Regions from separate parts of the Sphaerisporangium sp. NPDC051011 genome, predicted to be linked through region 2. Evidence: riboswitches for the same ligand, from Rfam matches in the RefSeq annotation. Region 2 holds a riboswitch; each other region holds the start of a gene.
The links. Region 2 has a riboswitch for cobalamin ahead of AB0H21_RS38635 (hypothetical protein). Riboswitches for the same ligand answer to the same signal wherever they lie in the genome.
Positions count from the first base shown of each region.

Region 1: another riboswitch for cobalamin. It lies ahead of cobN (cobaltochelatase subunit CobN); the one in region 2 lies ahead of AB0H21_RS38635 (hypothetical protein).
Region 3: another riboswitch for cobalamin. It lies ahead of AB0H21_RS27955 (ribonucleoside-diphosphate reductase subunit alpha); the one in region 2 lies ahead of AB0H21_RS38635 (hypothetical protein).
Region 4: another riboswitch for cobalamin. It lies ahead of AB0H21_RS07375 (ABC transporter substrate-binding protein); the one in region 2 lies ahead of AB0H21_RS38635 (hypothetical protein).

Region 1 covers NZ_JBFAGG010000002.1:655,464-663,107, reverse strand. Annotated here, with positions in the region: gene AB0H21_RS07150 (cation diffusion facilitator family transporter) at 1-206, shown strand, start outside; gene AB0H21_RS07145 (transglutaminase-like domain-containing protein) at 361-1,266, shown strand; gene cobN (cobaltochelatase subunit CobN) at 1,361-5,002, opposite strand; cobalamin riboswitch at 5,064-5,189, opposite strand; gene cobG (precorrin-3B synthase) at 5,326-6,792, shown strand; gene AB0H21_RS07130 (cobalt-precorrin-5B (C(1))-methyltransferase) at 6,809-7,644, opposite strand, start outside.
Region 2 covers NZ_JBFAGG010000027.1:20,323-27,966, forward strand. Annotated here, with positions in the region: gene AB0H21_RS38620 (energy-coupling factor transporter transmembrane component T) at 1-594, opposite strand, end outside; gene AB0H21_RS38625 (hypothetical protein) at 594-1,874, opposite strand; gene AB0H21_RS38630 (hypothetical protein) at 1,871-2,722, opposite strand; gene AB0H21_RS38635 (hypothetical protein) at 2,719-5,766, opposite strand; adenosylcobalamin (AdoCbl) riboswitch at 5,863-6,008, opposite strand; cobalamin riboswitch at 6,151-6,338, shown strand; gene AB0H21_RS38640 (acyl-CoA dehydrogenase family protein) at 6,364-6,630, shown strand; gene AB0H21_RS38645 (enoyl-CoA hydratase/isomerase family protein) at 6,630-7,644, shown strand, end outside; gene AB0H21_RS38650 (NAD(P)-binding domain-containing protein) at 7,643-7,644, shown strand, end outside.
Region 3 covers NZ_JBFAGG010000013.1:47,930-55,573, reverse strand. Annotated here, with positions in the region: gene AB0H21_RS27970 (hypothetical protein) at 1-887, shown strand, start outside; gene AB0H21_RS27965 (mechanosensitive ion channel domain-containing protein) at 907-2,091, opposite strand; gene AB0H21_RS27960 (ribonucleotide-diphosphate reductase subunit beta) at 2,445-3,440, opposite strand; gene AB0H21_RS27955 (ribonucleoside-diphosphate reductase subunit alpha) at 3,440-5,695, opposite strand; cobalamin riboswitch at 5,806-6,007, opposite strand; gene AB0H21_RS27950 (tripartite tricarboxylate transporter substrate-binding protein) at 6,139-7,101, opposite strand.
Region 4 covers NZ_JBFAGG010000003.1:4,914-12,557, reverse strand. Annotated here, with positions in the region: gene AB0H21_RS07380 (iron ABC transporter permease) at 1-798, opposite strand, end outside; gene AB0H21_RS07375 (ABC transporter substrate-binding protein) at 954-1,907, opposite strand; cobalamin riboswitch at 1,976-2,109, opposite strand; gene AB0H21_RS07370 (cytochrome P450) at 2,713-4,047, shown strand; gene AB0H21_RS07365 (terpene synthase family protein) at 4,044-4,916, shown strand; gene AB0H21_RS07360 (prenyltransferase/squalene oxidase repeat-containing protein) at 4,913-6,511, shown strand; gene AB0H21_RS07355 (nitrate- and nitrite sensing domain-containing protein) at 6,756-7,644, shown strand, end outside.

The DNA.
Region 1 (7,644 bases), on a different contig from region 2:
TGGTCGAGCCGGGGGCCGACTGCCACGGCGTGCGGGTGGCCGCCGAGCGGCTGGTCCACGACCAGTACGGCATCGGCCACACGGCGCTCCAGGTGGACCACGCGACGCCCGAGCTGCTCACCATCGGCCGCGACCGCGCCCACTGCGCCGACCCCCACGGGCCCACGCACCACGGCGGCTTCACCACGCCGGCGGACGGCACCTGACGTACTGCGTGACCATCAGCGAAATGGCGGGTGGAACCGACCCGCCATGTTGGCAGATTTCTCCTTCCGCGATGAAATAGTGGACATTTACTATTAATTTCCGTCAAGCTTATGCGGGTCCAGTGCGGCGTACCCCGGCGAGGAAAGGCGGACCATGACCGACGCACGCCACCCGTTAGAAGCGGATGAACCCGCCTTTTATCTCACGCACAGCGTTTTCAGCGACCCCGGCGACCTGACCAGGCTGGACGGAATCCCCACCGCGCCCGCCGAACTGGCGCGGCTGGTCCGCGACCTTCTCGTGAACCGGGAAGAATGCCCGCTTTTCGGCTTCACGCTGCCGGAACACCGCAAGAACGAGGCCGAGACGCGCTACGTCTCCGCGATCCTGCGGATCGTCACCGAAATGGACGACCGGCCGCTCACGGTCGCCCGCGCACCCGGAAAACGGTTCGCCGGAACGTGCCGCGACTTCGCGCTCGTCCTGTGCTCCCTGCTGCGCAGCACCGGCACGCCCGCGCGCATCCGCTGCGGATTCGCGACGTATTTCATCCCCGGGCGCAACGAGGACCACTGGGTCACCGAATACTGGGATCGCGACAAGGGCTGGACGCTGATCGACGCCCAGCTCCCCACGCCGCGGATCATGGAGGAGTTCAAGATCTCCTTCGACCCGATGGACGTGCCGCGCGACCGCTTCCTGGTCGCGGGCGACGCCTGGCGGGCCTGCCGCCAGGAGGGAGCCGACCCCGCGACGTTCGGCGTGTCGCTCATCGACGTGAGCGGTCTCGACTTCGTCCAGGGCAACGTCGTGCGCGACCTGGCGGCGCTGAACAAGGTCGAGGTCCTGCCCTGGGACGGCTGGAACCTGTCCGAGCGGGTCCACCTCGACGAGACCGACGCCCGGCTGCTCGACGACGTGGCCGAGGCCGAGAGCCGTGGCGGGCCGTTCTCGCGCCTGCGGCACCTGTTCCTCGGCAACCCCGGCCTGCGCACGCCACGGACGATCACGTCCTACACCACCTACTCGGGCATCCGGACCGTCGACATCGGCGTGTGAACCGGGAGGCGCCCGCCACCTCACCCACGCAGGCGCGCGTTCCAGGGATGGTCGCCGCCGTAGGCCAGGGCCGCAGGCCGCTCGGCGGGTCGTCTCAGGCGGGGTCGGGGCCGGCCTCGATGTCGCCCTCCACCTTGAGGTAGACCTCCTGGAGGTCGCGCAGGACGTCCGGATCGGGGTGCTCCCACATGCCCCGCGACGCCGCCTCCAGCAGCCGTTCGGCGATGCCGTGCAGGGCCCACGGGTTGGACTCGGCGAGGAAACGCCGGTTCTCCGGGTCCAGCACGTACGTCGCCGCGAGCTTGTCGTACATCCAGTCGGCGACCACGCCCGTCGTCGCGTCGTACCCGAACAGGTAGTCGACCGTGGCCGCGAGCTCGAACGCCCCCTTGTACCCGTGCCGCCGCATCGCCGCGACCCAGCGCGGGTTGACCACACGGGCGCGGAACACCCGGGAGGTCTCCTCCGAGAGGGTGCGGGTGCGCACGGCGTCCGGGCGGGTGCTGTCGCCGACGTACGCGGCCGGCGCGCGGCCGGTCAGCGCGCGGACGGTGGCGATCATGCCGCCGTGGTACTGGAAGTAGTCGTCGGAGTCGGCGATGTCGTGCTCGCGCGTGTCGACGTTCTTGGCCGCCACCGCGATGCGCCGGTAGGCCGCCTCCATGTCCCCGCGCGCCGGCACTCCGTCCATGTCCCTGCCGTACGCGAACCCGCCCCACACGGCGTACACCTCGGCCAGGTCGGCGTCGTCGCGCCAGTTGCGGCTGTCGATCAGCGGCAGCAGCCCCGCGCCGTACGCGCCCGGGCGCGAGCCGAAGACGCGGGTGGTGGCCCGCCGCTCGTCCCCGTGATCCCGCGTGTCGGCGAGGACGTGCGCGCGGACATAGTTCTCGTCCTCCGGCTCGTCCAGAGACGCGACCAGGCGGACGGCGTCGTCCAGCATCACCACGACATGCGGGAACGCGTCGCGGAAGAACCCGCTGATGCGGACCGTGACGTCCACCCGGGGGCGGCCCAGCTCGGCCGGGCTCATCGGTTCCAGTCCGGTCACCCGCCGCGACGCCTCGTCCCACACCGGGCGGACGCCGAGCAGCGCCAGCACCTCGGCCACGTCGTCGCCCGCCGTGCGCATGGCGCTGGTGCCCCAGATCGACAGACCGACCGAACGGGGCCACTCACCGGTGTCGGCGCGGTAGCGGGCGAGCAGCGAGTCGGCCATGGCCTGCCCGGTCTCCCAGGCGAGACGGCTCGGCACCGCCTTCGGGTCCACCGAGTAGAAGTTCCGCCCGGTCGGCAGCACGTTGATCAGACCACGCAGCGGCGACCCGCTGGGCCCCGCCGGCACGTACCCCCCGTCCAGGGCGTGCAGCACGGCGTCGATCTCGTCGGACGTCCGCGCCAGCCGGGGCACGACCTCCGTCGCCGCGAACTCCAGAACCCGCACCACCTGGCCCGCGTCCCCGGCCGAGCCGTCCAGGACGGCCGCGCACACCTCGGCCACCGCGCCCGGATCCCAGGCGCGCTCCTCCATGCCCTCGACCAGGGCCTCCGCCAGCGCCTCGGCCTCGTCCACGCCCGCGCGGCCGGCGGTGCCGTCCTCGGACAGGCCGAGCGCCTCCCTCAGGCCGGGAAGCGCGGCGTTGCCCGCCCACATCTGCCGGGCGCGCAGCATGGCCAGCACGAGATCCACCCGGACGCGGCCCTGCGGCGCCTCGCCGAGGACGTGCAGCCCGTCGCGGATCTGCACGTCCTTCACCTCGCACAGCCAGCCGTCGACGTGCAGCAGGAAGTCGTCGAACTCCGCGTCGTGCGGACGGTCGGCCACCCCGAGGTCGTGGTCCAGCCGCGCGGCCTGGATCAGCGTCCAGATCTGGGCGCGGATCGCGGGCAGCTTCGCCGGATCCATCGCCGCGATCGAGGCGTGCTCGTCCAGGAGCTGCTCCAGCCGCGCCATGTCGCCGTAGCTGTCCGCGCGGGCCATCGGCGGCACGAGGTGGTCGACCAGGGTGGCGTGCGCGCGCCGCTTGGCCTGCGTGCCCTCGCCCGGGTCGTTGACCAGGAACGGGTAGACGAGCGGCAGGTCGCCGAGCGCCGCGTCCGTGCCGCAGGACGCCGACATCCCCGCCGACTTGCCCGGCAGCCACTCCAGGTTGCCGTGCTTGCCGACGTGGACGACCGCGTGCGCGCCGAAGCCGTCCGCCAGCCAGCGGTACGCGGCCAGGTAGTGGTGGCTCGGCGGCAGGTCGGGGTCGTGGTAGATCGCGATCGGGTTCTCGCCGAACCCGCGCGGCGGCTGCACCATGACCACGAGGTTCCCGGCGCGCAGCGCGGCCAGCACGATCTCGCCGTCCGGGTCGCGGGAGCGGTCGACGAACAACTCGCCCGGCGGCGGGCCCCAGTGGCGCTCCATGCCTTCCCGCAGGTCCCCGGGCAGGGTGGCGTACCACTCGCGGTAGCGGGCGGCCGAGATGCGGACCGGGTTGCCCTCCAACTGCGCCTCGGTCAGCCAGTCCTGGTCCTGGCCGCCGGCGGCGATGAGCGCGTGGATCAGCGCGTCGCCGTCCTGCCGGTCGACGCCCGGGATCTCCCCGCCTGTACCTATGTCGTACCCCCGGTCGCGCATCGCCGCCAGCAGGCGCACCACGCTCGCGGGCGTGTCGAGGCCCACGGCGTTGCCGATGCGGGCGTGCTTGGTGGGGTACGCCGACAGCATCACGGCGATCCGCCGGTCGGCGGGCGGCACGTGCCGCAGCGCCGCGTGCCGGACCGCGATGCCCGCGACCCGCGCCGCGCGCTCGGGGTCCGCCACGTACACCGGGAGCCCGTCGGCGTCGACCTCCTTGAACGAGAACGGGACCGTGATGATGCGCCCGTCGAACTCCGGGATCGCCACCTGCGAGGCCGCGTCCAGCGGAGACAGCCCGTCGTCGCTGCTCTCCCACGTCTCGCGGTCCCCCGTGAGGCACAGGCCCTGCAGGATCGGCACGTCCAGCCGTGCCAGCGCCCCCACGTCCCACGCCTCGTCGTCGCCGCCCGCCGACGCCGTGGCGGGACGGGTGCCGCCCGCGGCCAGCACGGTGACGACCAGCGCGTCCACCTGGCCGAGCACATCCATAAGCGCGGGTTCGGCCGTGCGCAGCGACGCGCAGTACACCGGCAACGCCCGGCCGCCCGCGTCCTCGATGGCGTCGCACAGCACCTGGACGAACCGGGTGTTCCCCGCCACGTGGTGCGCGCGGTAGTACAACACCCCGACGACGGGCCGCACGGCCACCCCGGCCTCCACGGGCCGGGCGTCCGGACGGTCCAGGATGCCCCAGTTCGGGGTCGGCGCGGGCGGCGCGAAGCCGTGGCCGGTCAGCAGGACCGTGTCGGACAGGAAGCGGTGCAGCTCGGCCAGGTTCGCCGACCCCCCGTGGGCGAGGTACGCGTGCGCCTCGGCGCACACCCCGCCCGGGACGGTGGACAGCTCCATCAACTCGGCGTCCGGAGCCTGCTCACCACCCAGCACGACCACCGGCAGCGGGCCCGCCAGTACGGCGTCCAGCCCTTCCTCCCAGACCCGCCGCCCGCCGAGCAGACGGACGACGACCAGCCCGGCGTCCTCCAGCAGGGCGGGAACGTCGGCGGCGGCGAGCCTCGCGGGGTTGCCCAGACGGTACGGCAGGCCGCTCGCGCGTGCGCTGAGCAGGTCGGTGTCGGAGGTCGACAGCAGCAGAACAGGGAGAACTGGCAGATCGCGCACGGCACGTCCTCACTCGGGATCCGCGCCCCGGGTAGTAGGTCCACACGGCCTGGAGTCTCCTGGCTCCCGGATCGACGCTCACCCCGGCCTTCCCGCCCGTTGCCGGGCCGTGGCCTGTGGTGGGGTTGACTCCCCGGTGACAGTGGCGGGACCGCGCCGGAATCACACCGGCTTCCTCCGTATTGCCGTCGCCTCTATGAGACCACGCCCCCCGCCGGAATGCGACCCCGCCCACCCCGTCCGCGCCGGGTGCGAGGAGCCGGCCCGGAGGACCGCGGCGGTTTCACGACGGATGGCGGGTTACGATCCTCGACGTGGCAGATGCGGAGTTCGGGGAGCGGTCCCGGGCGGACGCCTGCCCCGGGGCGTTGCAGACGCATCCGGCGGCGGACGGAGCCGTCGCCCGGGTCCGGGTGCCCGGGGGGCTGCTCACCGGGGAGCGGCTCGCGGAACTCGGCGCGGCCTGCGCGGCGCTCGGTTCGGGGGTCGTCGAGCTGACCTCACGGGCGAACGTGCAGGTGCGCGGGCTGGACGGGCCGGGCGCGGAGCTGTTCGCCGAAAGGATGGCCGCCATCGGGCTTCTGCCGTCGGCCACGCACGAACGCGTGCGCAACATCCTGGCGTCCCCCTTGGCCGGGCTGGACGGTCGCGGGCTGATCGAGGTGGCGCCGCTGGTCCGCGAGCTGGACGAGGCCCTCGTCTCGCACCCGGCCCTGGCGGACCTGCCCGGCCGGTTCCTGTTCGCCGTGGACGACGGACGGGGCGACGTCGCGCTCCCCGCCGCAGACGTCGCCTACCTCCCCCTTCCCTCCGCCGCGCACCTCCCCCGTCCGGCCACCGAAAGCACACGGCCACCCGCCGCGGACGTCCGGGGGGCGTTGCTGCTGGCCGGGCGGGACACGGGACTGCGCGCCGCGCCCTCCGACGTCGTCCCCCTGATGATCGCCGCGGGCGAGGCGTTCCTGGCCGAACGCGCCGCCCAGGGCTCGGCCGCGTGGCGCGTCGCCGAGCTGGCCGACGGCCCCGCGAACATCACCGCCCGTGTGTCCGCACGGGCGCCGGGAGCCGGCCGCGTGGCCGGCCCCGGATCGGCGGACGGGCCCGCGTCACCGCCCCTCCAGGAGCAGTCCGGACGGCCGTCCGGTGGACTCGGCGGCAGCCGGCCCGCCCCGTCCATCGGTCTGGGCGATCGGCCCGCGCCCCGGCTGGGGCCCCTCGCCCAGACCGATGGACGGGTGGCGCTCGTCGTCATGCCGCCGCTCGGACGGTTGACGGCCGCGCAGGCGTCCGTGCTGGCCGAGGCGGCGCGGGCGGGCGCGGGTGAGGTACGGCTCACTCCCTGGCGGAGCGTGATCGTCCCGGGTATGAGGCCGGAAACCGCCGAATCGTGGCTCGCGAGGCTGGGCGAGGCCGGTCTGGTCACCGACCCGGCCTCTCCGTGGACCGGGGTCACGTCCTGCACGGGACGTCCGGGCTGCGCCAAGTCCCTGGCCGACGTCCAGGCCGACGCCACCCACGCGACCGGCCGGTCCGGCACCGGGCGCGCGACGGTTCAGGCGGCCACGGCGGACGTCAACGGCGAGACCCCGGGACGGAGGTTGCCCGTGCACTGGGCGGGGTGCGAGCGTCAATGCGGGCGCCCCCGAGGGCCGGCCGTGCTCGTGGTCGCGACCGGGGACGGCTACCGCGTCGAATCCGACGGCGAAAGCATGCGCCACCTGGGCATCGCGGAGACCGCGGCCGCAGTGGCGACGGCCAGGGCCGCACACCATGCCCACTGAGCCCGCTGAGCGCTGCTCACCCCGCGCGGCCGACGATGGTGCCCGCGCGGTCGATGACGACGACGTCGACCTCGACGGGGGCGCCGCGCAGCACTCCAAGGGCGGTGGTGCGGGCTCCGGTGGCGACCAGGTCTCCGAGCGGCAGGCCCGCCTCCTGGCAGATGGTGAGCGCCTGGAGGGCGGTGTTCGCGCGCAGGACGCGTGCGGCGAGGTCCTCGTCCCCGCCCGCGTCGCGCACCATCGCGGCGAGGGCGTCCGTACTGACCTGGGAGCGGCCCGAGTGCAGGTCGAGATGCCCGTCGGCGAGCTTGGACAGCTTGCCGATGCCACCGGCCACCGTAAGCCGGGGCACGGGATGCCGCCGCAGGTACTTCAGGACGGCCCCGGCGAAGTCGCCCATGTCGAGCAGCGCGTCCTCCGGCAGGCCATACAGCTCGGTCGCGACCTTCTCCGACGTGCTGCCGGTGCAGGCGGCGACGTGGACGTGCCCGGCGGCGCGGGCGACGTCGATGCCGCGCCGGATGCTGTCGATCCACGCCGAGCAGGAGTACGGCACCACGATGCCGGTCGTGCCGAGGATGGACAGGCCGCCCAGGATGCCCAGCCGGGGGTTCCAGGTGCGCCGCGCGAGCTCTTCACCGTTCTCGACCGATATCTCCACGACCACGTCGCCCTCATCGCGGTACGCGGCGGCGACCCGGGCGATGTGGTCGCGGATCATCTGACGGGGGACCGGGTTGATGGCCGGTTCTCCCACGGCCAGCGGCAGCCCCGGTTTGGTGACCGTGCCGACGCCCGGTCCGGCGCGGAACGTCACCCCCGTCCCCGGTGCTCCGTGCCGTACGGCGGCGG
Region 2 (7,644 bases):
GAGCGCGTGGAACCGCTTTCCGCGGGTTCCGCCGCGGAGTTTGCGCGCCTGCCGGACCCGCAGGACGCTCTCGGCGAGCTGGGGGAACACCGACAGCGCCACGATCACGGCCGTGCCGACCTCGTACAGGGCCGGCGGCATCGCCTTCAGCAGCCGCTTCGGGTTCGCGAGCGCGTTGCCGGCGCCCAGGCAGATCACCATCGCCGCCAGGCGCAGCCCGTCGTACAGTCCGCCGAGCAGCGACTCGGCGGACACGTCGCCGAACAGCCGGATGCCCGCCGCCCACGCCGGCAGCGGGATCTCCGGCAGGCTCACGATGATCGTCGTGCCCTCCGCACCGCCGAAGACGAACCGGAACAACACTCGGAACGTGACGATCACCGCGCCGAGCACGAGATAGACGCGGAACGCCATCGCCCACGGCGCCTCGGAGCGGCGGGCGACCACCACGTGACACACCACCGCGACGATCGTGAGCAGCAGCCACGGGTTCGTCGTGCGGCTCGCCGCGACCGCCAGGCCCAGCGTCCACGCCCACCAGGCGCCCGGGTGCAGGTCGCGCGGCAGGAAATAGGAGGCCGAATGCGAGCGCATCAGGCGTCTCGGGCGCGTCGGCGGTGGCGCGCGGTCAGCCACGTCGCCGCGCCGAGCACGACGATCGCGGCCGCCGCCACCCAGGGCGCGCGGTCGCTCGCGCCGGACTGCTCCCTGACGAGCTCGGTGACGTCCGGGGCGTCCTCCCCGCCGGTGAAGGCCACATTGCGGGAAGGGTCGTCCGGGACGGACGTCTGCCGGGTGCGGGGCAGAGGGGGCGGCACGGTTCCGTCACCGGGCGGGGAGTCCTGCCCGGACGGTGTCGCCGGCCCCGATCCTCCCGATCCTCCCGGTTCTTCTGGCCGCGCCGGGTCCGTGCCCGTGACATCCCGCGCGGCGGGGGAGTCAGGGGTGGTGCGCCGGGCGGGAGCCTGTGCGGCGGGAGAGCCGGGGTTCGCGCGCGGAGCGGGAGCCTGCGCAGTGGGGGAATCGGAGTCGCTGTGCGGAGCGGGGGCCTGCGCGGCCGGGGAGTCAGGGTTGGCGCGCGGGGCCGGATCCTGGGCCGCAGGGGGGTCGGTGCGAGGAGCGGGGTCCTGCGCCGCGGGGGAGTCGGGGTTCGCGCGCGGAGCGGGATCCTGCGTGGCAGGGGGATCAGGGGCCGGCGAGTCCTGCCGGGTGTCGCCGCCGCCCGGCCTGGGCTGGACCGCGCTCGGGTCGTTGGACGTGGGAGCGGGCTCGTCGCGGGCGTTGCACGGGCCGCCTTCCGTTCCGGGACGGACCGCGGCGATCCGTGGCTTCGGGTTGGTGTCGGCGGTCGCGTTCAGGGAGAACGACCAGCCCTCGAAACCGCCCGGGATGAAGTCGCGGTTCTTGACGCCCCACTGGCTGTACTTCCAGGCGCAGTTGTTGCCGGCGTGCCAGTACGACCAGTACCCGGCGGCGGGCGGCGTGTCGATGCACGCCTCCCGGTAGCCCTCGTTGCCCTTCACCGGTATCTGTTCCACGGCGGACGGACGGTTCTCGATCCGGCAGATGAACGCCTCGCCCCACCGCCGCACCCCGTCGATCTGGAAGCCCGCGCCCTTCAGGGCGTCCAGGCCGGTGCCGCGTTCCCGCCGCGGGTCGCAGCGCACGATCGGCGTGCCGCCCAGCCCCTGGAAGTCGACGACGACGGTGACGCCGTTGCCGTCCGGGCAGAACCCCGGCAGGCCCCGGGACGGGTCGATCGCGGACGCGCCGGCCGGCGCCAGGTGGGCGGTGACCAGCAGGACGGCTGCCGCGGCGAACACCCGGACGGCGCGCAGGGCCGTCCGGGTGCCGCGGATGGACGATAGCGTCACTGGACCGTCAGTGTCGCCGTGTTGTACACGGTCCCGCCGGTACCCGTGGCGCTGATCGTGTACGTGTAGGTGCCCTTCGCCGTCGGCGTGATCGTCTTCGTGCCGCCGGGGACGGCCAGCGCACCCGACCAGGAGCCGCCACCCGTCGCCGGCGCGACCGAGAACGCGGCCAGCGAGGTCGCGTTCGTCGACGTCCACGTCAGCGACGTGCTCTGACCCAGATTGATCTTGCGGTCCAGGTCGTCCACGGACAGGTTCACGGTCGGGTTGTTCGGGTTGACCGCCGGGTTGTTCGGAGTGACGCCGGGCGGCGGGTTCGAGGTGGCGGTCTTGTTCAGCGAGAACGACCAGCCCTCGAAGCCGCCCGGGACCACGTTGCGGTTGGACGCGCCGTAGCTGCTGTACGTCCACGTCGTGCCGGCGCCCGTGGCGTGCCAGTACGACCAGTAGGCGGCCGCCGGCGGGGTGACGACGCACGCTTCGTGGTAGTTCGGGTTGCTGGTGATGGGGATCGATTCGGCGGCCGAGGGGCGGCCCTGCAGCCGGCACACGAACGCCAGCCCCCACTGCGCGACGCCCGTCACGCTGATGCCGGCGTCCTGAAGGGCCTGGATGCCGGTCCGCTGCGTGCCCGGCGTGGGGTTCGGGGAGCAGCGGGTGACCGTCGGGGCGGGTGTGCCGCCGTTGCCGTTCAGTTCCTGGAAGTCGATGACGATGGTGACGCCGGTCAGGGCGTCGGCACCGGTGCAGATGCCGTCATAGCCGGCGGCGTGCGCCGGCGTCTGCACGGCGACCGATAACGCGGCTGACACGACGAGGCCGCAGAGTCCGGCGAAGATCCTTCTCACGTGGTGTTCCCCTTAGAAGCGGTCGGGTCCGGGGCGGGAGGTTGGATTGCGGGCGAAGTTCCGGCGGATGGCGAGCCGAATGCGGTGGCGCCCGCTCCCACGGGAGCGAGTCGGCGGAAGGCGAGTCGGCGGAAGGCGAGTCGGAGGGAGACGAATGGGCGGGAGGCGAGGTGGCGGGAGCTGAGGCGGCGGCCGGTGTAGCCGAGCCCGGCGACGGCGAGCAGCGCGGCGAGGGCGAAGATCGGCCATGTCGGCCACTTGTCCTCGGCGGCCACGCGGCGCGCGTCCAGTTGCCGGCCCGTCAGGTGCAGGCCGATCGTGACGGGCGAACCGGGCGTACTCAGCCACGAGCGGCCCGCCATCCCGGACGCCGCGGCGATGCTCGTCGGCAGGTCGCTGCCGGTTCCGGACACGCCGAGCCCGCCGTCGGCCTGGAGCAGCGCGCCGAGTGCCCGTGTGGTGTCGCCCGCGTCGAGGCCCGCGGCGCGGCGGCCCGCGGCGACGGCCGCGCTCAGCACCACGTCGACCCGGCCGCCGGACCGCACCAGGCCGTCGCCGGACGTACGAGAGGTGAGCACTGCGGCGGCGTCCGTCAGGGCGGTGACGCGGTGCTGCGACCAGCCCGCGGGCGCGCCGTTCACCCGGGTCGCGGCCTGGATCGCCGCGGGTGCGCCCGCCGCGTTCCCCGCCGCCGCGGGAGTGCTGCGGGGCTGGCCGTTCAGGGCGACGACCGCGGCGGCGGTCGCGGCCAGGTCCCCGGCCGCGCAGTCCTTGGTGTTCAGGTCCGCCGGGAACGACCCGTCCGAGCACTGGCTCCCCAGGAGCACGTCCAGCGGAGCCGCGGCCTCACCGGGAGCCCCACTCGCCGTGATCGCGAGGATGGTCCACGCCTGCCTGCGGACCGAGCCGTCCGGATCTCCCTGGGCGCCGCGGTCGGCGAACCGGCCCTGCGCCGTTCTGAGCTGGGTGAGGCCGTCCCTGAGCCGGTCGGCGGTCGTCGCGAGGTCGGCGGGCGCGGCGGGCTCGGACTGGAGGAACCGGGCGATGATCTGGAGTTTCGCCAGCGGCTCAGCGTAGGCCGCCTGGCCCTGCTCGTACGGCGCGCCGTAGGCGTACGCCTGGATCGAATCCGGCAGCAGCAGGAACAGCGACGCCTGGGTGACGGCGGCCTGCTGCTCGCCCAGGACCCGCAACGCCAGCACGAGTTCCGCGGTCGCGTCGTAGTCGACGTACGTCTCGCCGTCCTTGGTGACCTCGACATGGTCGCCGTTCACGAGCCGACCGGCCAAGTACGCGCCCAGCCGTCCGGCGGGACCGGCGTCAGCGGCCTGCGCCTGCGGCGGCGTCCCGGACTCCGGCAGGGCGCCGGGCGTCGGCGTCACGCCAGGCCCGGACAGGTCGCCGGGCGGCGGCCTCTCGTCGAGCCCGGCGGGGACGGCGGGCGGGGGCGTGTTCCCGCCTGGCTTGCCGCCCAGCGGTGAGACGGACTTGAGCGGGTGCGGCGTCGCGGTGGATCGCGGTTTCGGCTTGGGTTTGGACGTGGGTTTCGACTTCGACTTCGACTTGGGCTTGGACTTCGACTTGGGCTTGGGCTTGGACTTCGGCTTGGGCTTCGGTTTCGATTTGGGCTTGGGCTTGGGCTTGGGCGTTGGCTTCGTCGTGGGTTTCGGTGTGGGCGTCGGGGTCGGCCGTGGCGTCGGGGTTCTGGTCGGCGAAGGGGTGGCCGTGGGGCCGGCCGAAGGGGTGGGCGACGGCGTGCGCGTAGGGGTGGCGGACGGGGTGACCGTAGGGGTGGGTGACGGGCTCACTGTGGGGCTGACGGACGGGCTTGGGGTCGGGGAGGAGCTGGGGTCGGGGTCTGGCGGCGGGACCCTGCCCTGCGTCAGGTCGTGGAACCCGATCCGGGCGAGCCCGAGCGCGGCCTGGGCGCTCGCCCGGATCCACGTGTCGAGCCCGGCGATCCCACCGGTCCGCGCGGCCTGGTACTCCTCCGGCGTGTAGGCGATCGCGCCGATCTGGCCGCTGAGCGTGTTGCCGCCGTCCGCCGTGGCCGTGACCTGCGCGGACTTCAGGTAGGCGGTGCCGCGTTCGACGGCGTCGTCGGCGCCGCCCGCGTCGGCGAGCGCCTGCACGATGAGCCCGGTGCTGTTGGTGTTCGGCGCCTCGGTACTGACGCCGCCGCCCCAGCCGCCCCCGGCCTTCTGGTGCGCCTTCAACCAGGACACGGCGGCGTCGATCGGCCCGTCGAGCCCGGTCGCGCCGGCGTGCCGCGCGGCCAGCAGCGCCGACAGGGCCATGCCCGTGGCGTCGCCGTCGGGCGCGGACTGGTCGAACGGCTTGCCTTCGTCGCACGTCGAGACCTTGTTGCCGTTCGGCGTCACATGGTCGCCGGTCTCGGAGGTCGGGATGTAGCCGAAGAAGATCCGGAAGTAGCCTTCCGCGCACTGCTGCGTCACCAGCGTGTCGATGGCCAACCGGTCGTTCTCGCCGGCGCCCGCCAGCCCGATCACGCCCAGGGCCTGCCCGAACACGTTCGCGTTGTTGCTGACCGAGTCCGCGAGGTCGGGGTTCTTGGAGTAGTCGCTGACGCGCCCCTTGTCCGGGCCCGACCGCATGATCGTGCCCTGGGTCTCGGCGACCATGTCGTGGCCGCCGAAGTTCCGCGGGTCCCGTCCGGAGACCTCCGCGGCCACCAGCACCTTCGCCGTGGCCCCGCCGACGATCACCGCGTCGTAGCCCATGCCGGGCACCAGGCCGTCCCAGGTGAAGTAGTCGCTCGCGTGCCGCTCGTCGTCCAGGTACCGGACGGTCGCCTCGCCGCGTTCGCCCTCTCCGGCGGCCCGCAGCGCGAACAAGGTGTCGATCATGAGCCCGTGGTCGGGCAGCGCGCCACCCATCGGGTTCTGCAAAGTCCCGTCGGCGGCGAGCTGACGGGCCAGCCAACGCGCGTTGCTCCGCGCGGCCTCCACGCCGTCGGCCGAAGCGGCCGCGACAGGGCCGGACGCAACCATCGCCGCCACGATGCCGGCTACAGCGGACAGCACCGCGACAGTCGACCGTCGATTTCTGCGAAAGGTGCGGTCCACGCCTCGTCCTTTTGCATGAGCAGGAGAGGACGATGCGCACCTGACGGCCGGATCGTGTCCACCCCTGCTACTCGCGACAGTGGTCAGACATCACTCGTCCGCGGCACGGACCCGACTCGCCACCTTCCGGTGACCTACGGTTGCGCGACAGCGCCGGACTTTGACCGGCTTCCTCGCCACGGACGAAAGTATTCACTTGGGATAAACGGCTTGATATTAACATCGCTGGCCGAATCCGACGAGACCCGTCCGAAACCCAGCGCACACTTGCTGATTGCGCCGCCGGTCGGGGTGCCGCCCTGCACTGCCGGGAAGCGGTGCCTGGAAGCTGGACTTACTAGGACGTCCAACTATATTTGGGGTAAGTAACGCCGCGGTGCAGGGAAGCTGGTGCGAATCCAGCGCGGTCCCGCCACTGTGACCGGGGATGTGCGTCATCGCTCGACAGGGCCACTGGCGAGAGCTGGGAAGGCCGGATGACGCGCGCCGATCCGGGAGTCAGGATACCGGCCGCGGGTTCGGTACGTGTTGTCCACGAGGATGGAGCGAACACGCATGATGCGTGAGCTGACCCATATCATCGGCGGCGAGCATCTCCCCGGCACCTCCGCTTCTTCGGGCGAGGTGCACGATCCCAACACCGGCCGGGTCCAGGCGAGGGTCCCGCCGGCCGGCTCGAAGGGGCTCCACGGCGGATACGGCTACCTCACCGAGTACGGCATAGAGAAGATCGTGCGCGATCTACGGGTGCACCAGATCCTCGAAGGGACCAATGAGATCATGCACGTCATCGTCGCCCGCGGACTGATCGGGGCCGCCTGATGGACATCGAGACCACGCGCTCCGGCCACCTCGGACACATCCTGCTCAACCGGCCGCAGGCCCTCAACGCCCTCACCCATGACATGGTCCGCCACCTCGACGCCACGCTGCGCGCGTGGGAGGCGGACGACGCGGTCGACGTCGTGCTCATCAGCGGCGCGGGCGAACGCGGCCTGTGCGCCGGGGGCGACATCCGCTCCGTCTACCATGACATTCGCCAGGGAGGTGACGCCACGCCCGCGTTCTGGCGGGACGAGTACCACCTCAACGCCCACATAGCCCGATACGGCAAACCGTACGTCGCGCTCATGGACGGCCTGGTCCTGGGCGGCGGTGTCGGAGTCTCGGCGCACGGCAGCGTGCGCGTGGTCACCGAGCGCACGAGACTGGCCATGCCCGAGACCGGCATCGGCCTCGTCCCCGATGTCGGGGGTACGTACCTGCTCTCGCGCGCTCCCGGTGAGATCGGCCTGCACCTGGCGCTGACCGGGGCGTCGATCGGGGCGGGCGATGCCATCCTCTGCGGGCTGGCCGATCACTTCGTCCCCTCCGCCGACCTGGCCGCCTTCAGCCGGGCCGTGGAGGAGCACGGGGTGGCGCACGCCCTGGAGACCTACGCGCGTGCCGCCCCGGACGGGACGCTGGCCGGACAGCGTGCCTGGATCGACGTCTGCTACGCGGCCGAGAGCGTCGCGCAGATCGTGGAGCTCCTGCTGGACAGCGGCGACAACGCGGCGAAGGAGGCGGCCGAGCAGATCGTCGGCAGGTCGCCGACGGCGCTCAAGGTGACCTTGGAGGCGATCCGCAGGGCGGGGCTCCTCGGCTCGCTGGAGGAGGTGCTCGACCAGGAGTACCGGGTGTCGTGCCGGGCCCTGCGCCACCCGGACCTGCGGGAGGGCATCCGCGCCCAGATCATCGACAAGGACCGGACGCCGCGGTGGGCGGTCGCCGCCTCGCCCGAGGAGGTCGGAGCGTTCTTCGCCCCCCTGGGGGACCTGGAGCTGGGACTGTCAT
Region 3 (7,644 bases), on a different contig from region 2:
TGATCGGCGCCCGCTTCAACAGCGGCCTGTACCTGGAGCGGGCGGTGATCAAGGCCACGGGAAAGCACGCGATCTACGCCGACCACATGCAGGCGTCGAGCGCCGAGTTCAGCGCCGGCTTCACCGCCGAGGGCACGATCCGGCTGCGCGGCGCCCGGGTGGCGGGCGTGCTCTCGTTCGACCAGGCGGTGCTCACCGCGCCCGGCCGCCGCTGCCTGCACCTCAGCCACATGCAGGTCGACGAGCTGATCCTGCGCCCCGCGTCGTTGAGCGGCGAGGTCAACCTGGGCTATTCGCGGATCGGCGTCCTGCTCGACTCCCCGGACGCCTACCCCGACGAGGTGCGGCTCAACGGGTTCGGCTTCGAGTCGCTGCGCGGCGGCACGTCCCTGGCCGACCGCCTGACCTGGCTGGCCCGCGACCCGGAGGGCTACCGGCCGCAGCCCTACGAGCAGCTCGCGGCGTGGTACCGCAGGATCGGCCACGATGCGGAGGCGCGCGCCGTCCTGCTCGCCAAGCAGCGCGCCCGGCGCGCCACCCTGGAAGTCCCCGGCCGGGTGGGCGGCTACGTGCTCGACGTCGCGGTCGGGTACGGGCACCGCGCGTGGCTGGCCGGGGTGTGGTTCGGCCTGCTGCTCGCGGTCGGGACGGTGGTGTTCACGCTGCATCCCCCCGCGCAGGTGGGCCTGGACGAGCGGCGCGTGTTCCACGCCTTCCCCTACACCCTGGACCTGCTGGTCCCGGTGAGCGTCTTCGAGCAGCGGGCCGCCTGGGAGCCGGTCGGCTGGACGCAGTGGCTGGCGAACATCCTGATCGCGTCGGGGTGGATCCTCGCCACGGCGCTCATCGCCGGCGCCACGCGCCTGCTGCGCCCGCAGCAGAACTGAGCCCCGGAGCCACCGTGGGCTAGCGCACGGGGACGCCGTCGGCCTGGGCGTCGGGGGTGTCGTCGGGGTACGGGCCGCCGGGCGGCCGCAGGGAGCCGGCGCGGACGGGGGGCCTGCCCGCCTCCGCGGCGGAACCGTCCGCCCCGGGGACGGGTGCGCCGCCGCGTCCGGCGGGCGGGAAGTCCTCCACGCGCAGGCGGGGCAGCGCCTCGGGGTAGTGGTCGCGGACGTAGGCCACCAGGTGCTCGCGCATGTCGCATTTCAGGTCCCAGACGCTCGGCGCGTCCGAGGCGCTCATCAGGGCGCGCAGCTCGACCAGGCCGTTGGGCTGGATGCCGGTGACCTGGATGGTCCAGTCCTTCTGGTCCCACAGGGGGTGCTCGCGCAGGCGGCGGTAGAGCTCGGTCCGCAGTTCCTCCACGGGCACCGACCAGTCGACGTACAGCATGACGTGCCCGATGACGCGGCTCTCGTAGCGGGTCCAGTTCTCGAACGGCGTCTTGGTGAAGTAGGAGACCGGCAGGATGAGCCGCCGCTCGTCCCACAGCCGCACGACGACGTAGGTGAGCGTCAGCTCCTCGATACGGCCCCACTCGCCGCCGACCACGACGGCGTCGTCCAGGCGGATGGCGTCGCTGAAGGCGAGCTGCAGCCCGGCGATGAGGTTGCTCAGCGTGGACTGGGCGGCGATGCCCGCGACCACGCCCGCGATGCCCGCCGAGGCGAGCAGCCCGGCGCCGAGCGCGCGGACCGCCGGGAAGCTGAACAGCATGGAGCCCATGGACACGATGATGATCACGGCGGCGGCGACGCGGCGGACGAGCGCGATCTGGGTGCGGATGCGCCGCGCCTTGCGGTTGCCCTCTCCCTCGATCGCGCCGAGCCGGTCCAGCACCACGTCGGTCACGGCGTACGCGGCCTGGATGACCAGCCAGGCGACGCAGGCGATGAGCAACAGGGTGACGACCTGCTCGACCACGAGGGTGGCCGTCACGCTGGACATGCCGGGCGCGTACCCGGTGTCGAACGTCACGACGGCCGCGGTCGCGAACGCCGGCCACGTGCACCGCTCGAGGAGCGGGCCCGCCAGGGAGAACCTGCCGTTGACGTGGCGCGACCGCAGCAGCCGCCTGACCAGCTCGACCGCGATCACCGCCGCGAGCACCGCGACCACCAGGAGTATCCAGCTTGCTACCGATGACACAGGCGGCGCCCCTTTCGTCGTCCTTTCCTATCGCGTGCAGGGGAAAGGCGTAAATGGCTAACCATGGCAGCCGGGCACCGGGATCCGGAGTGCTCTCGGATCGAATGATCACAGAGCTACGCGTTTCACACGAGTCAGGGCGCGAACAAGTTCCTCCTCCGACGGCGTACAGGCATGTGACGGCGGACGTCGCGGGCCCGCCACCGGCGCGGGCCGCGAGGCCACGCGCCGGCTCGGGCGATCCATAGCCAGACATATGGCCATGAATCCCGAAATAGAGTGATACAGATCACACGGAGGAGGGACTCGGTCGGACCACCTTCGGACGAGGACGAAGGGGCAGGACGACGGGGTCAGAACGCCTCGTCGAAGCTGACGCTGCCCTCCACCGCCACCTGGTAGGCGGAGACCCGCCGCTCGAAGAAGTTCGCCAGCTCCTGCACGTCCTGGAGCTCCATGAAGGCGAACGGGTTGGCCGTCCCGTACCGGATCGGCAGCCCGAGCCGGGCCAGACGGCGGTCGGCGACGTACTCGAGGTACTCGCGCATGCGCTCGGCGCTCATCCCCGCCAGGCCGTCACCGCACAGGTCGCGGGCGAACGCCAGCTCGGCGGCCACCGCCTCCTCGATCATCCGGGTCACCTGGGCGCCCAGCTCGTCGTCGAAGAGGTCCGGCTCCTCGGCGCGCACGGTGTCCACGACCGAGAACGCGAACTCCATGTGCATGGACTCGTCGCGGAACACCCAGTTCGTCCCCGTGGCGAGCCCGCCGAGCAGCCCGCGCGAGCGCAGCCAGTACACGTACGCGAAGGCCCCGTAGAAGAACAGCCCCTCGATGCAGGCGGCGAAGCAGATCAGGTTGAGCAGGAACGCCCGGCGGTCGTCCCGCGTCTCCAGGCGGGCCAGCCCGTTGACGGAGTCGATCCAGCGGAAGCAGAACTCGGCCTTGTCCCTGATGGACGGGATGTGCTCGATCGCCGCGAACGCCTTGGCCCGCTCGTCATGGTCGGGCAGGTAGGTGTCCAGCAGCGTCAGGTAGAACTGCACGTGCACGGCCTCCTCGAAGAGCTGCCGCGACAGGTACAGCCGCGCCTCGGGGGCGTTGACGTGCTGGTAGAGGTTCAGCACGAGGTTGTTGGCCACGATCGAGTCGCCGGTGGCGAAGAAGGCCACCAGCCGGTTGATCAGATGCCGCTCCCCCGCGCCGAGTTTGGCGAGGTCGGCGAGGTCGGACTGGAGGTCCACCTCCTCGACCGTCCAGGTGTTGCGGATCGCGGCCCGGTACCGCTCGTAGAACTCCGGGTACCGCATCGGGCGCAGGGTCAGGTTCATGCCGGGGTCGAGCAGCATCACTGGCACGCCTCGCAGATCTCGGGGTTCTCAAGGGAGCACGCCACGGCCTCGGAGACCGCGATCGGCGTGGCGGCGGGTCCGGCGACGGGCCCGGTGAGAGGCTCTGTGGCCGGCTCGGCGGCGACGGTCGTCTGCGCGATGCGGGTGGCCGGGCGCGAGCGCAGGTAGTACGTCGTCTTCAGCCCGGCCCGCCAGGCGTAGGCGTACATCGACGACAGCTTGCCGATCGTCGGGGTCGCCATGAACAGGTTCAGTGACTGCGACTGGTCGATGTACGGCTGGCGCGCGGCGGCGAGGTCGATCAGCGCCTTCTGCGGCAGCTCCCAGGCGGTGCGGTACAGCACTTTCAGGTCCGCCGGGATGGCCGCGATGTCCTGGACGGAGCCGTCGGCGCGCTTCACCGCGTCCCTGACCTGCGGCGTCCACAGCCCGCACTCCTGAAGGTCGCGCACCAGGTAGCGGTTGACCTGCAGGAACTCGCCCGACAGGGTCTCGCGCTTGAACACGTTGGACACCTGCGGCTCGACGCACTCGTAGCAGCCTGCGATGGAGGCGATGGTGGCCGTGGGCGCGATCGCGATCATCAGCGAGTTGCGCAGCCCGGTGGCCGCGATCCGCTCGCGCAGGGCGGCCCACTCGCCGGGGTGGACGGGCCGCGCCGCCGGGTAGTGGTCCAGGTGCAGGACGCCGCGCGCCGCCCGCGTGTCGGCGTACGAGGGGTGCGCGCCGTGCGCCTCGGCGAGGTCGCAGGACGTCTGGTACGCGGCCAGCGCCATCTCCTCGCTGACGCGGCTGGACAGCGCCAGCGCCTCCGGCGAGTCGAACGGCAGCCGCAGTGCGAAGAACACGTCGGCCAGGCCCATCACGCCGAGCCCGATCGGCCGCCAGCGCTTGTTCGCCGCCTCGGCCTCCGGCGTCGGGTAGAAGCCGCGGTCGATGGACCTGTCGAGGAACCGCACGGCCGTCGCCACCGTGGCGCGCAGCCGCTCCCAGTCGAGCCCGCGCTCCACCAGGTGGGCGGCGAGGTTGACCGAGCCGAGGTTGCACACGGCGGTCTCGGCGTCGCTGGTCACCTCCAGGATCTCGGTGCACAGGTTGGACAGGTGGATGACGTTCCCGGGCAGCGCCGTCTGGTTGGAGGCACGGTTGGAGGCGTCCTTGAAGGTCATCCAGCCGTTGCCCGTCTGGGCCAGCGTGCGCATCATGCGCCCGTACAGGGCCCTGGCGGGGACCTTCCGGACGTACCGCCCGGCGGCCTCGGCCTCGCGGTAGGCGGCGTCGAACGCCTCGCCCCACAGGTCGGTCAGCTCCGGGACCTCCTTGGGGTCGAACAGCGACCACTCGCCGTCCGCCTCGACCCGGCGCATGAACTCGTCGGGGATCCAGTTGGCCAGGTTCAGGTTGTGGGTGCGGCGGGCCTCCTCGCCGGTGTTGTCGCGCAGTTCGAGGAACTCCTCGACGTCGGCGTGCCACGGTTCGAGGTAGACGCAGGCCGCGCCCTTGCGCCGCCCGCCCTGGTTGACGGCGGCGACGCTCGCGTCCAGCGTGCGCAGCCACGGGACGATTCCGTTGGAGTGCCCGTTGGTGCCCCGGATCAGCGAGCCGCGCGAGCGGATCCGCGTCCAGGCGATGCCGATGCCCCCGGCGTACTTCGACAGGCGCGCCACCTGGCCGTACCGCTCGTAGATCGCGTCCAGCTCGTCGCGCGGCGAGTCCAGCAGGAAGCACGACGAGAGCTGCGGGCGGCGGGTGCCGGAGTTGAACAGCGTCGGCGAGCTCGGCATGTACGACAGCGTGGAGGTCAGCCGGTACAGCTCGCCGGCCTCGGCGACGGTGTCCGCCAGGCCGCAGGCCACGCGGAGGAAGAAGTGCTGCGGGCGCTCCAGCACGCCCCGGGTCACGGGGTGGCGCAGCAGGTAGCGGTCGTAGACGGTGCGCAGCCCGAAGTACTCGAAACGGTCGTCGCCGCCGGGGTCCACCAGCCCGTCCAGCACGGCCGCGTTGTCCCGGACGAAGTCCGCCAGGCGGTCCTGGACCAGCCCCGCCGCGTGCGTGGCCGCGACCGACTCGGAGAACGACCGCACGCCGTGCGCGGCGGCCTCATCGGCGATCTCCTCGGCGAGCAGCCGCGCGGCGACGCGGGAGTTGGCGGGGTCGGCGATGACCCGGGCGGCGGCCTCCTCGATGGCGAGCCGCCTGTGCTCGCTCCCCGCCTCCGGCCGGTACACCGGCCGCGAATCCGTCACCGTCACGTGCTGTCTCCTTCGTGCGCTCGGATCACCCCGGAGGAAGGCACGGCGGAGCACGACCGGGCACCCGTGAGCGGGCATGCCGGTCTCCCCGTCCGGCGGCCCTCCCTCGGGGCCTGGACGACGTCACCGGCAGGTCTTCGGACTCGCGGGCGCACCTCACACGCCTACTGGCCGTCGCTTCCCAGGCCGCGGGCGGCCCAGTGCTGATGTGACGGCGGTCGTTCCCGCTCACCGCTGCGGGGCAGTCCCGGATTCACACCGGATTCCCTCTTGCCTCGCCCCGAGGAGCGAACCAGCGACGAGCATGGATCCTACATCTAGTGTCCTGCCCCGCAACAACCCCTATAGGTTGTGTCGCTCCCATGCACCCAGCGTGACCATCCACCCCCATCCCGGACGTGGAGGCGACCGATCGAGCTGACGGGTCACGGCACGTCGTGGCGCTACACGCGGACGCCGAGGTCGCCGAGGGCGCGGCCGAGGCGGGCGGACTCCACACCCAGCCATTGGCGGAACTCGTCGCCGTCGAGGTACAGCGGGGTCCAGCCGTTGCGTACGCAGATCGCCTGCCAGCGTGGCGAGTCCGCGACGCCGCGGCACATCAGGGCCAGCGCCGCCCTGTCGGCCTCGGCAAGGTCGCCGGATCCGAGCAGGCCCCGCCAGTTCGCGCAGTACAGGTGGACGTCGGACTCCAGCAGCGTCGGGGCCTCGACGCCGGGCAGGCGGTCCGGCGAGGACACCGCGAGCACCCGCAGTTCCCCCGACCGCACGCGCGGCCGCACCGCCGCGTGCCCGGAGATCGCGACCGGGGCGCGTCCGGCCGCCAGCGCGGCGACGGCCTGCTCGCAGGTCGGATAGGCCGCGTACCGGACCAGGCGCGGGTCGACGCCGAGGCTCTGGGCCAGCATGCCGAGCAGGACGTGGTCGACCCCGCCCGTGTTCCTGCCCGCGACGGCGAGCCGGGACGGGTCGCGCCGCAGCGCGTCGGCGAACGCGCCGAACGTCGTCAGGCGCGAGGCCGCCGGGACGACCAGGAGCTCCCACTCGCCGCAGAGGCGGGCCAGCGGGGTGGTGCCGGCGAAGGCGGTGGCCTGGCGGACGTCCCGCACCGTCCCGACCAGCTCGGGCTCGGCCATCAGCATCATGCCGGGTTGCCGGGCGCGGGTGAACTCGGTCAGCGCCGACTCGAGCGGCCGGTTGACGACCCGCACCGCTCCGGCCAGCGACTCGCGCTCGGCCACTCCTTTGAGCGACCGGGCGATCATGTCCGTCTCGCCTCCCGCCGGCCCGGGCACCACCATTGAGACCGTGGCGGAGGCGAGCCTGCGGGGGTCGGTGGCGCTCCCGCATCCGGTGGCCATTGCGACAAGCCCCGCCCCGAGCGCGAGCACCTGGCGACGACGCATGGTTCACGCCCTTTCCCCCGATATCACCTAAATGCCCAGCTCACCGCCCCCGCACACGGCCCTCACCCACCCTCCACGGCCCGGCGGGACCGCCTTCGGCGAAGGCTCGATCCCCCGTGCGGGGGAGGGGGTTCCCGATGTGGGGGGAGTCGCCGGGGGCGGGCCGGGCGGGAGCGTGGGGGTGCGCTCAATTCGTATCCCCGCGAAGGAGATCATCGTGTCGACGTCCCAGCAACCGGCGAGTTCGTCCTCGTCGCCGGTTTCGCCCACCACTCCGGGGCGGCCTCCGGAGCCCTCCCCGGTTCTGTCCCGCCCGTCCTCCGCCGCCGCGTCCCGCCCGTCCTCCTCGGTCCCGTCGCACCTGTCGTCGCCGGAGCCTCCCCCACGGACGGCCTCCGGATCGCCCCGGGAACCGTCCCCCGAAAGGGGCTCCGGGACGTCCACCGGCAGAACGCGGCGGGGAATCGGGGCCGCCGTCTGGGGCGGTTACGCGGCCGCCGTCTGGGCCGCCGTCTACGGGATCGCGGCCCTCTACTGGACGAT
Region 4 (7,644 bases), on a different contig from region 2:
CACCATGAACGCGGCCCCGCCCACCAACGACAGGGGCAGCACGACCCGGTAGGAGCCGCCCGCCAGGCGCCGCACGACGTGCGGGACGACCACGCCGACGAACCCGATGAGCCCGCTGACCGCGACCGCCGACGCCGTGGCCAGGGAGGCGGCGCACAGGACGACGAGCCTGACCCGCCGGGCGTCGACGCCGAGGCCGACCGCCTCGTCGTCCCCCACCGACAGCACGTCCAGCAGCCGCCCGTGGGCCAGCAGGACCACCGACGACACCACGGCGTACGGCGCGACCAGCCACACCTGCGACCAGTCGCCGCCGATGCCGCCGAGGATCCAAGAGTAGATCTTCTGCAACTGCTCGACGCGGATCTGCTGCACGAACGCCTGGAGCGCGGCGAGGAACGACGACACCGCGACCCCGGCCAGGACCAACGTGGCCGTACCGCCGCCGCGTCCCGCCGTACTTCCGAGCGCGTACGCCAGCAGCACCCCGCCGATCGCCCCGCCGAACGCCGCGAGCGGCACCAGGCCGTCCACCTGGATCAGCACGATCATCAGGGTGGCGGTGAAGCCCGCGCCCGCGGCCGCGCCGAGCAGGTAGGGGTCGGCGAGCGGGTTGCGGAACACGCCCTGGTAGCCGGCGCCGGACATCGCCAGCAGGCCTCCGACGATCGCCGCCAGCACCACGCGGGGCAGGCGCAACTGGACGAGCAGCCCCTTCTCGACCGGCGACAGCCCGGAGTCGACCGTGACGAAGGGCAGCCGGTCGAGCAGTTCGAGCGCCACGCCCTTCAGTGGCATGCCGACCGCGCCGATCACCAGCCCGAGCAGCACGCAGACGGCCAGCACGGCGAGCGCGACCGTGAGGGCGGCCGTCCGCGACCGCGCCGAAGCCCCCGGGGCCGCGATGGGCGCCGGGGACTCGGGCGGGGGCTCGGTGGAAACCGTCGCGGGTTTCAGCCGGAGGCCTTCCCGACGGCCTCGCCCACCATTTCGACGAGGTCGACGACGCGCGGCCCCCAGCGGGAGGCGATGTCGTCGTCCAGGGGGATCACCCGGTCGTTCTTGATCGCCGAGAGCCCGGCCCAGCCCGGCCGCTTGGCGAGGGTCTCCTTGGACTGGCCGCAGCACTTGATGTCGGCCAGGAAGATCAGGTCGGGGTCGGCCTTGACCACGAACTCGCTGGACAGCTTGGGGTAGCCGCCGGCCGTGTCGGGCGCCTTGTCCGCGATGTTGGTCAGCCCGAACAGGCCGTAGATCTGGCCGAGGAACGTGCTGGAGGTCACGGAGTACGGCGTGCTGTCCAGCTCGTGGAGGTAGGTCAGGTTCTTGCCCTTGGGCGCGGCGGCGGCGAACGCGTCGATCCGTCGCTTCATGTCCGCGGCGACCTGGCCGGCCTTCTCCGCGTTGCCGGTGGCCGCCCCGAGGTCGGTGACCTCGTCGTAGGCCTCGTCCAGCTTGGTGGCTGCGGGCTCCAGCAGCACCGGGACGCCGACCTTGGTGAGCGCGGCGACGACGCCGTCGATGTCGTTGGACACAATGACCAGGTCGGGCTGCTTGGCGATGATCGCCTCGGCGTTGGGCTTGAACCCCGACAGGTCGGTCTTGGGCGCCTCCGGCGGGTAGTTCGACTGGTCGTCGACGGCGAGGACCTGAGGGCCCGCGCCGATCGCGAACAGGGTCTCCGTATGGCTGGCCGACAGAGAGATGATCTTCGTTGGCTTCTTGGCGATCGTCACCGGGCCGTTGCCGGCCTGGACGGTCACCGGGAAGCCCGCGGCCTGCGCGGTTTCGCCGGGGGATGTGGCGGGGGCGGGGGTGGTCTCTGCGGTGCCGGTCGGCTGGCCGCATCCGGCCAGCGTCAGCGCACCCAGCAACGCGCCCGCCAAGGCCGTGCGTACGGGCCTCACGTGGGTTCCTCCTGTTGCCGGGAAACGAGGGACCCGTGATGTGGGACGGATCACCCTTTTTCCACGAGGGTTGACGACGTCGGCGCGGCAGGAGGCGACCTGGCTCGATCCGGGGGGATCTCACAGTTGCGGGACAGCGCCGGACTCACACCGGCTTCGCTCCACGCCGCGCGTCACCGGAACCGTATCAACTGGGTTCATTGCCGCCTCCAGCGCGGCGGGTTCAGGGCGCTGTGCCCATGGCCTCGCTCCGCTCGGCGGTTCGGGGCGCTCCTTTAGGCGGCGTTCTTCCGTCGTCACTCGGAAGGGGTTCGTTCCTCACCCCTTCCTCCCTCCTCCTCCAGAACACCGCCGCGCCCCGAACCTGCCCATGGCCTCGCTCCGCTCGGCGGTTCAGGGCGGCCTTCAGGGACCGGCTCCGATCAGGCCCACCGACACCGGTTCCACGCTCGGGTCCCCGATGTGTGCCGACACTGGCGGCGGGACTAGCCCAGCCCAGGGCGTACCGGTCACGAGCCTCATGACGGCGGATATCCGGACAGTACAACCTGCCGTAGTCGGCCGGACCATTGACCGAAAATCTTGCTCCAGGTCAGAAGATCGTGATATCAACTCGATCATGTGTCACTTTGCCGTAAGAGTAGCCGCTTGGGAAGTTTGCGGCTTCTGCGGCACCCGGTGTTCGACGTAGAGCTCCCGGCGAGACGAGGAACCCCTCGTAGCGGTGCGCCTCTGGGTCGTTGAAAGGGTGGAGAACGTCGGAATGCCGGTCGAAATCAACGCTGCCCGTACCAGGAAACGGAACATGCTGGCACGGGTGGCGCCGGCCATCGTGCGCGACCCCGCGAACGGCCTGGCCGCGCTGGGCAGGCAGGCCGGCGGGCGGATCGTCCGGCTGAACCTCGGCGTGCTGCGGCCCTACCTGGTGACCCACCCCGACCACGTCCAGCACGTCATGCGCGACAACTGGACCAACTACAGCCGCCAGGGCATGTTCTGGCAGCCGCTCGGCCGCCTGCTCGGCGACAGCATCCTCGGGGACGGCCCCGGCTGGGAGGCCAGCAGGAGGATCCTCCAGCCGCTGTTCACGCCGAAGTACGTCGCCGCGCTCGCCGGGACGATCGCCGCCACCGTCGACGCGCGGATCGAGGAACTGGAAGCGCGCGCCCGCTCGAAGGACCCGATGGACGCCGCCCGCACGATGGGCGCCATCGTCAACCAGAGCGTCGTGCGCGTGCTGTTCGGCGACCGGATCTCCCTGCGGGACGGCGAACGCCTCACCTCCGCCTACCACACGGCCGACGCGGCGGTCTTCACCCGGCTGCTCCTGCCGTTCATGCCGTACCGGGTGCCGCTGCCCGGAGACCGGGCGTTCAAGACCGCGGTCTCGACCATCGACGAGATCATCTTCCCGTTGATCCGCGAGGTCAGGCGGGACGCGGCCGACGGCTCCGACGTCGTCTCGGCGCTGTGCCGCGCCCAGGAGGCGGACGGCACGCCGCGCGACGACCGGCGCGTCCGCGACGACCTCGTCAGCATCTACGCGGCGGCGTCGGTGACGACGGCGTCGACGCTCACCTGGACCTGGCCGCTCCTGGAGGCCCACCCCGAGGTGGCCGCGAAGGTGTACGCCGAGATCGACCGCGTGGTCGGCACCGGCCCCGCCCTGCCCGCGCACGTGCCCGAGCTGCGCTACACCAAGATGGTGCTGCAGGAGGTCATGCGCCTCTACCCCTCCGGCTGGCTGCTGCCCCGCACGGTCGTGCGGAGCGAGACCCTCGGCGGGACGCGCCTGAAGGCCGGCTCGATGGTGCTGATCAGCCCGTACGTCACCCACCGGCTCGACGAGGTGTGGGACCGGCCGCTGGAGTTCGACCCCGAGCGGTTCTCCCCCGACCGCGGCGAGCGGCGGCACCGGTACGCGTACTTCCCCTTCGGCGGCGGCGCGCACCAGTGCGTCGGCAAGCACCTGTTCTACATGGACGCCCCGCTGATCATGGCCGCCATCCTGAGCCGGTTCCGCCCGGCGGCGCTCGGCGGCCGTACCCCCGCGCCCGCGGCGACGGCGCTGCTGCGCCCGCGCGGCACGGTGGGACTCCGGCTGCTTCCCGTGAACTGCGCCGGGCAGGGCCCGCGATGACGGCTCCCGCCCGCGAGTGGCCGGGCGCCACGGAGTCCGGGCTGATCTGCGCGGTCGCCGGAAGCTCCCAGCGGCAGATGCGCGAATGGCTCGAGGCCTACCCGGGCCTGTTCTCGGCCAAGCCGTTCGACGACGCGCTGACCAGCACGTTGTCCCTGGCCATGGCGTTCAGCGGCCCGTGGTTCACCGCCGAACGGCTCTCGGTGGCCAACAAGGCCACCCTGTGGGCGTTCGGGCTCGACTGGCAGGTGGACTACGTCGCGGCCTCGGCGCCCGAGGTGGACGACATCGCCCGCCGGTGCCTGGCCGCCGCCGACGGCGCGGACCCGGCCCCCGGCGACGACCTGGCGCGGTTCCTGGCCGACCTCCGGCGGGACCTGTCCGCCGCCCCCGCCTTCCCCGCGCTCGGGCACGTCTGGCGCGAGGAACTGCGGGTCATGCTGGCGGCGATGCGCCTGGAGCGGGAGTGGCGCGACGCGGGCACGGTCCCCTCACTGGAGCAGTACCTCGGCAACGCCGACAACCTGGGCTTCACTTTCGTCTTCGTCTCCCATCTGATCCACACCGGCGCGCCGTCCGGCGCCATCGCGGCGGTGCGGGAGGCGGCTGCGGCCGTGCAACGGGTGATCCGCCTGCTGAACGACCTCGGGACCTACCGGCGGGACGTGGAGTGGGGCGACCTGAACGCCCTGCTGCTCGGCGCGCCCCGCGAGGAGGTGGACCGGCGCCTCGCCGCGCTGGCGGCCCGGGCCAGGGAGCTGATCGAGCCTCTGCGGGACGGCGACCCCCTGATCGCCGGCTACCTCGAACGTCAGATGGACTTCTGCGCGGGCTTCTACCGGCTCGCCGACTACTGGGGCGACTTATGAGCATTCACGGTGACGCGCTGACCGCCGACGTCGCCGCCGAGGCCCGAACCCTGGTGTCCGGGCTCATGACGCGCCCGTGGGGTGACGCCTCGCCCTCGGTGTACGAGACGGGGCGGCTGGCGGCCCTGGCCCCGTGGCTGACCGGGCACGCCGAGCGGATCGCGTTCCTCGTGGACACCCAGCGCCCGGACGGCCTGTGGGGTCCGCACGAGGACTACGCGCTCGTCCCCACGTTGAGCGCGGCGGACGCGCTGCTCGGCGAGCTCGTCCGGACCTCCCCCGCCTGCTCCCCTGCCGTGGCGGAGGCCGCCGGACGCGCCCTGCGCGCGCTCGGGCTCCGGGCGCGGCGGGGCTTCGGCGCGCCGCTGCCGGACATGCCCGCGATCGAGCTCGTCGTCCCCGCGCTGGTCACCTCGGTCAACCGGCTCGTCCGCGCCCTCGCCGGCTCCTCCGTGCCCGGGGCGTGGGAGTCCTGCCCGCTCTTGCCCTTCCCCGAGGACATGGACGACGCGCGGGTGCGGCTCGTCCGCGAGCGTCTGCGGCAGGGCGCTCCCCTGCCGGTGAAGCTGATGCACGCCCTGGAGGTCGCGGGCGAGGCCGCCGTGCGGGCCCCCGCCGTCGTGGTGACCCCCGAGGGGACGGTGGGCGCGTCCCCGGCCGCCACGGCCGCCTGGCTGGGCGAGCCCGGCGGCCCCGGACGGTCGGCGCCGCTGGCGCACGAGCACCTGGAGGCCGTCGTGCGGCTGTCGGGCGGCCCGGTGCCGTGCGCGGTCCCGATCACGGTGTTCGAGCGCGGGTGGGTGGTGAGCTGGCTGCTGCGCGCCGGCATCCCTGTGGACGTGCCGGACGAGCTTGTGGCGAGCCTCGGCGAGCGGATCGACCCAGACGGGGTGGCGGCGGGGCCGGGGCTGCCCGCCGACGCCGACACGACGTCGGTGGCGCTGTACGCGCTGGCGCTGCTCGGCGCCCCGCGCGAGCCCGGCAGCCTCTGGGCGTACCACACCGGCACGCACTTCAGCACGTGGCTCGGCGAGGACGGGCACTCGACGACGGTGAACGCCCACGTGCTGGACGCGTTCGGCCAGTTCACGGCGGCCCGCCCCGACGCGCGCCCGCGCTACGCGGAGGCCGTCCGGCGGCTGGCGGCCTGGCTGTGCGCGCGGCAGCGGGCGGACGGGAGCTGGACGGACCGCTGGCACGTCTCGCCGTACTACGCCACGGCGTGCTGCGCACTGGCGCTCGGCGAGTTCGGCGGGACGGCGTCGCGCCGGCCGGTGCGGCTGGCGGCGGACTGGGTGCTCTCGTCCCAGCGCCCGGACGGTTCCTGGGGGCTGTGGGACGGCACGCCCGAGGAGACGGCGTACGCGTTGTACCAGCTCCTGCTGGCCGGGGGCGGCACCGCGGGGAGCGCCAGGAGCCGGCGTCTGTCGGCCGCGATCGAGCGGGGGCAGGAGTACCTTCTGCGGTCCGCCGGGCGGGTCGAGGACCCGCCGATGTGGGTGGACAAGGACCTGTACCTGCCGGTGGCGATCGTCCGGGCCGTGGTCACGGGGGCGCTCCACCTGGCACGGAGCGTCACGACGTCGGAGCACTAGAGGGCACATCAGCCGACAAACGTGATACCGAATCGCATAACCCGACAGCCAACCCGACATGTTTACAAAAGTGACACAGAACAGTCGGAGAACCATTTGCCATCGTGCTAGGGTTCCCCAGTGCGATGCGGTGGAATACCTCATTGCCATGCGATGCGGCGCAATAGAGCACGATAGCGTGACCTGAGCTTTATGCGCCGCGAACCGTGATATGAGCTTCCTGACGCTCGCCAGGGATGGACTTATGCGCTTCCGTAATTCGCGTATTCGGACCAAGGTCACGGCGCTCCTGCTGTCGCTGGTCGCCCTGTGGGGGTTCGCAGCCTGGGTCACCCTGCGTGAGGGCTTCAACGTCCTGTGGGTCGCCACCCTGAACTCCGGCATCGCCGACCCCGGCGAACGGCTGAGGGTCGAACTGCAGCAGGAGCGCAGGCTCACGCTCGTCCTGCTGGGCGCCCCCGGCTCCAGCCAGCAGCGCATCGCCCTGAACGCGCAGCGGACCAGGACCGACGACGCGAGCGCCGACTTCCGCAGGCAGGTCACGAGCACGTCCGTCCAGGACGCGGCCAGTGAGACCCTCAGGCGGCGCATCGACGAGGCGACCCAGGAGCTGCGGGTCCTCGGCCCGATGCGCGAGCAGGTGGACGAGGGCCTGATCGACCGCGGGCGCGCCTCCGTCGCGATCACCGGCGTCGTAGACGCGCTCTTCCGCGTCTACGACTCGATGGCCACGCTGGACGACGCCGACTTCGCCAAGGACACGCGCACGTTCATCGAGCTCAGCCGCGCCGGCGAACTCCTCGCGCAGGAGGACGCCCTGATCGCCGGATCCCTGGCCGCGGGCGGCCCCGGCGAGAGCGAGCGGGCACAGTTCGCCCAGCTCGTCGGCACCCAGCGGTTCCTGTTCTCCAAGGTCGCCGCCGAGCTGCCCACGTCCGACCGCGCGGCCTTCGAGCAGATGACCAAGAGCGAGCCGTACAACCGCCTGCGCCGCCTCGAGAACCAGCTGATGCTCACGCCCCGGCCCCAGCTCGCCCCCGTGGACGGCGCGCGCTGGAAGTCGGCCACCGGCGCGGTCCAGGGGCAGGTCGAGAAAGTGCTCACCACCGGAGGCGCGAAGCTCGTCGAACGCG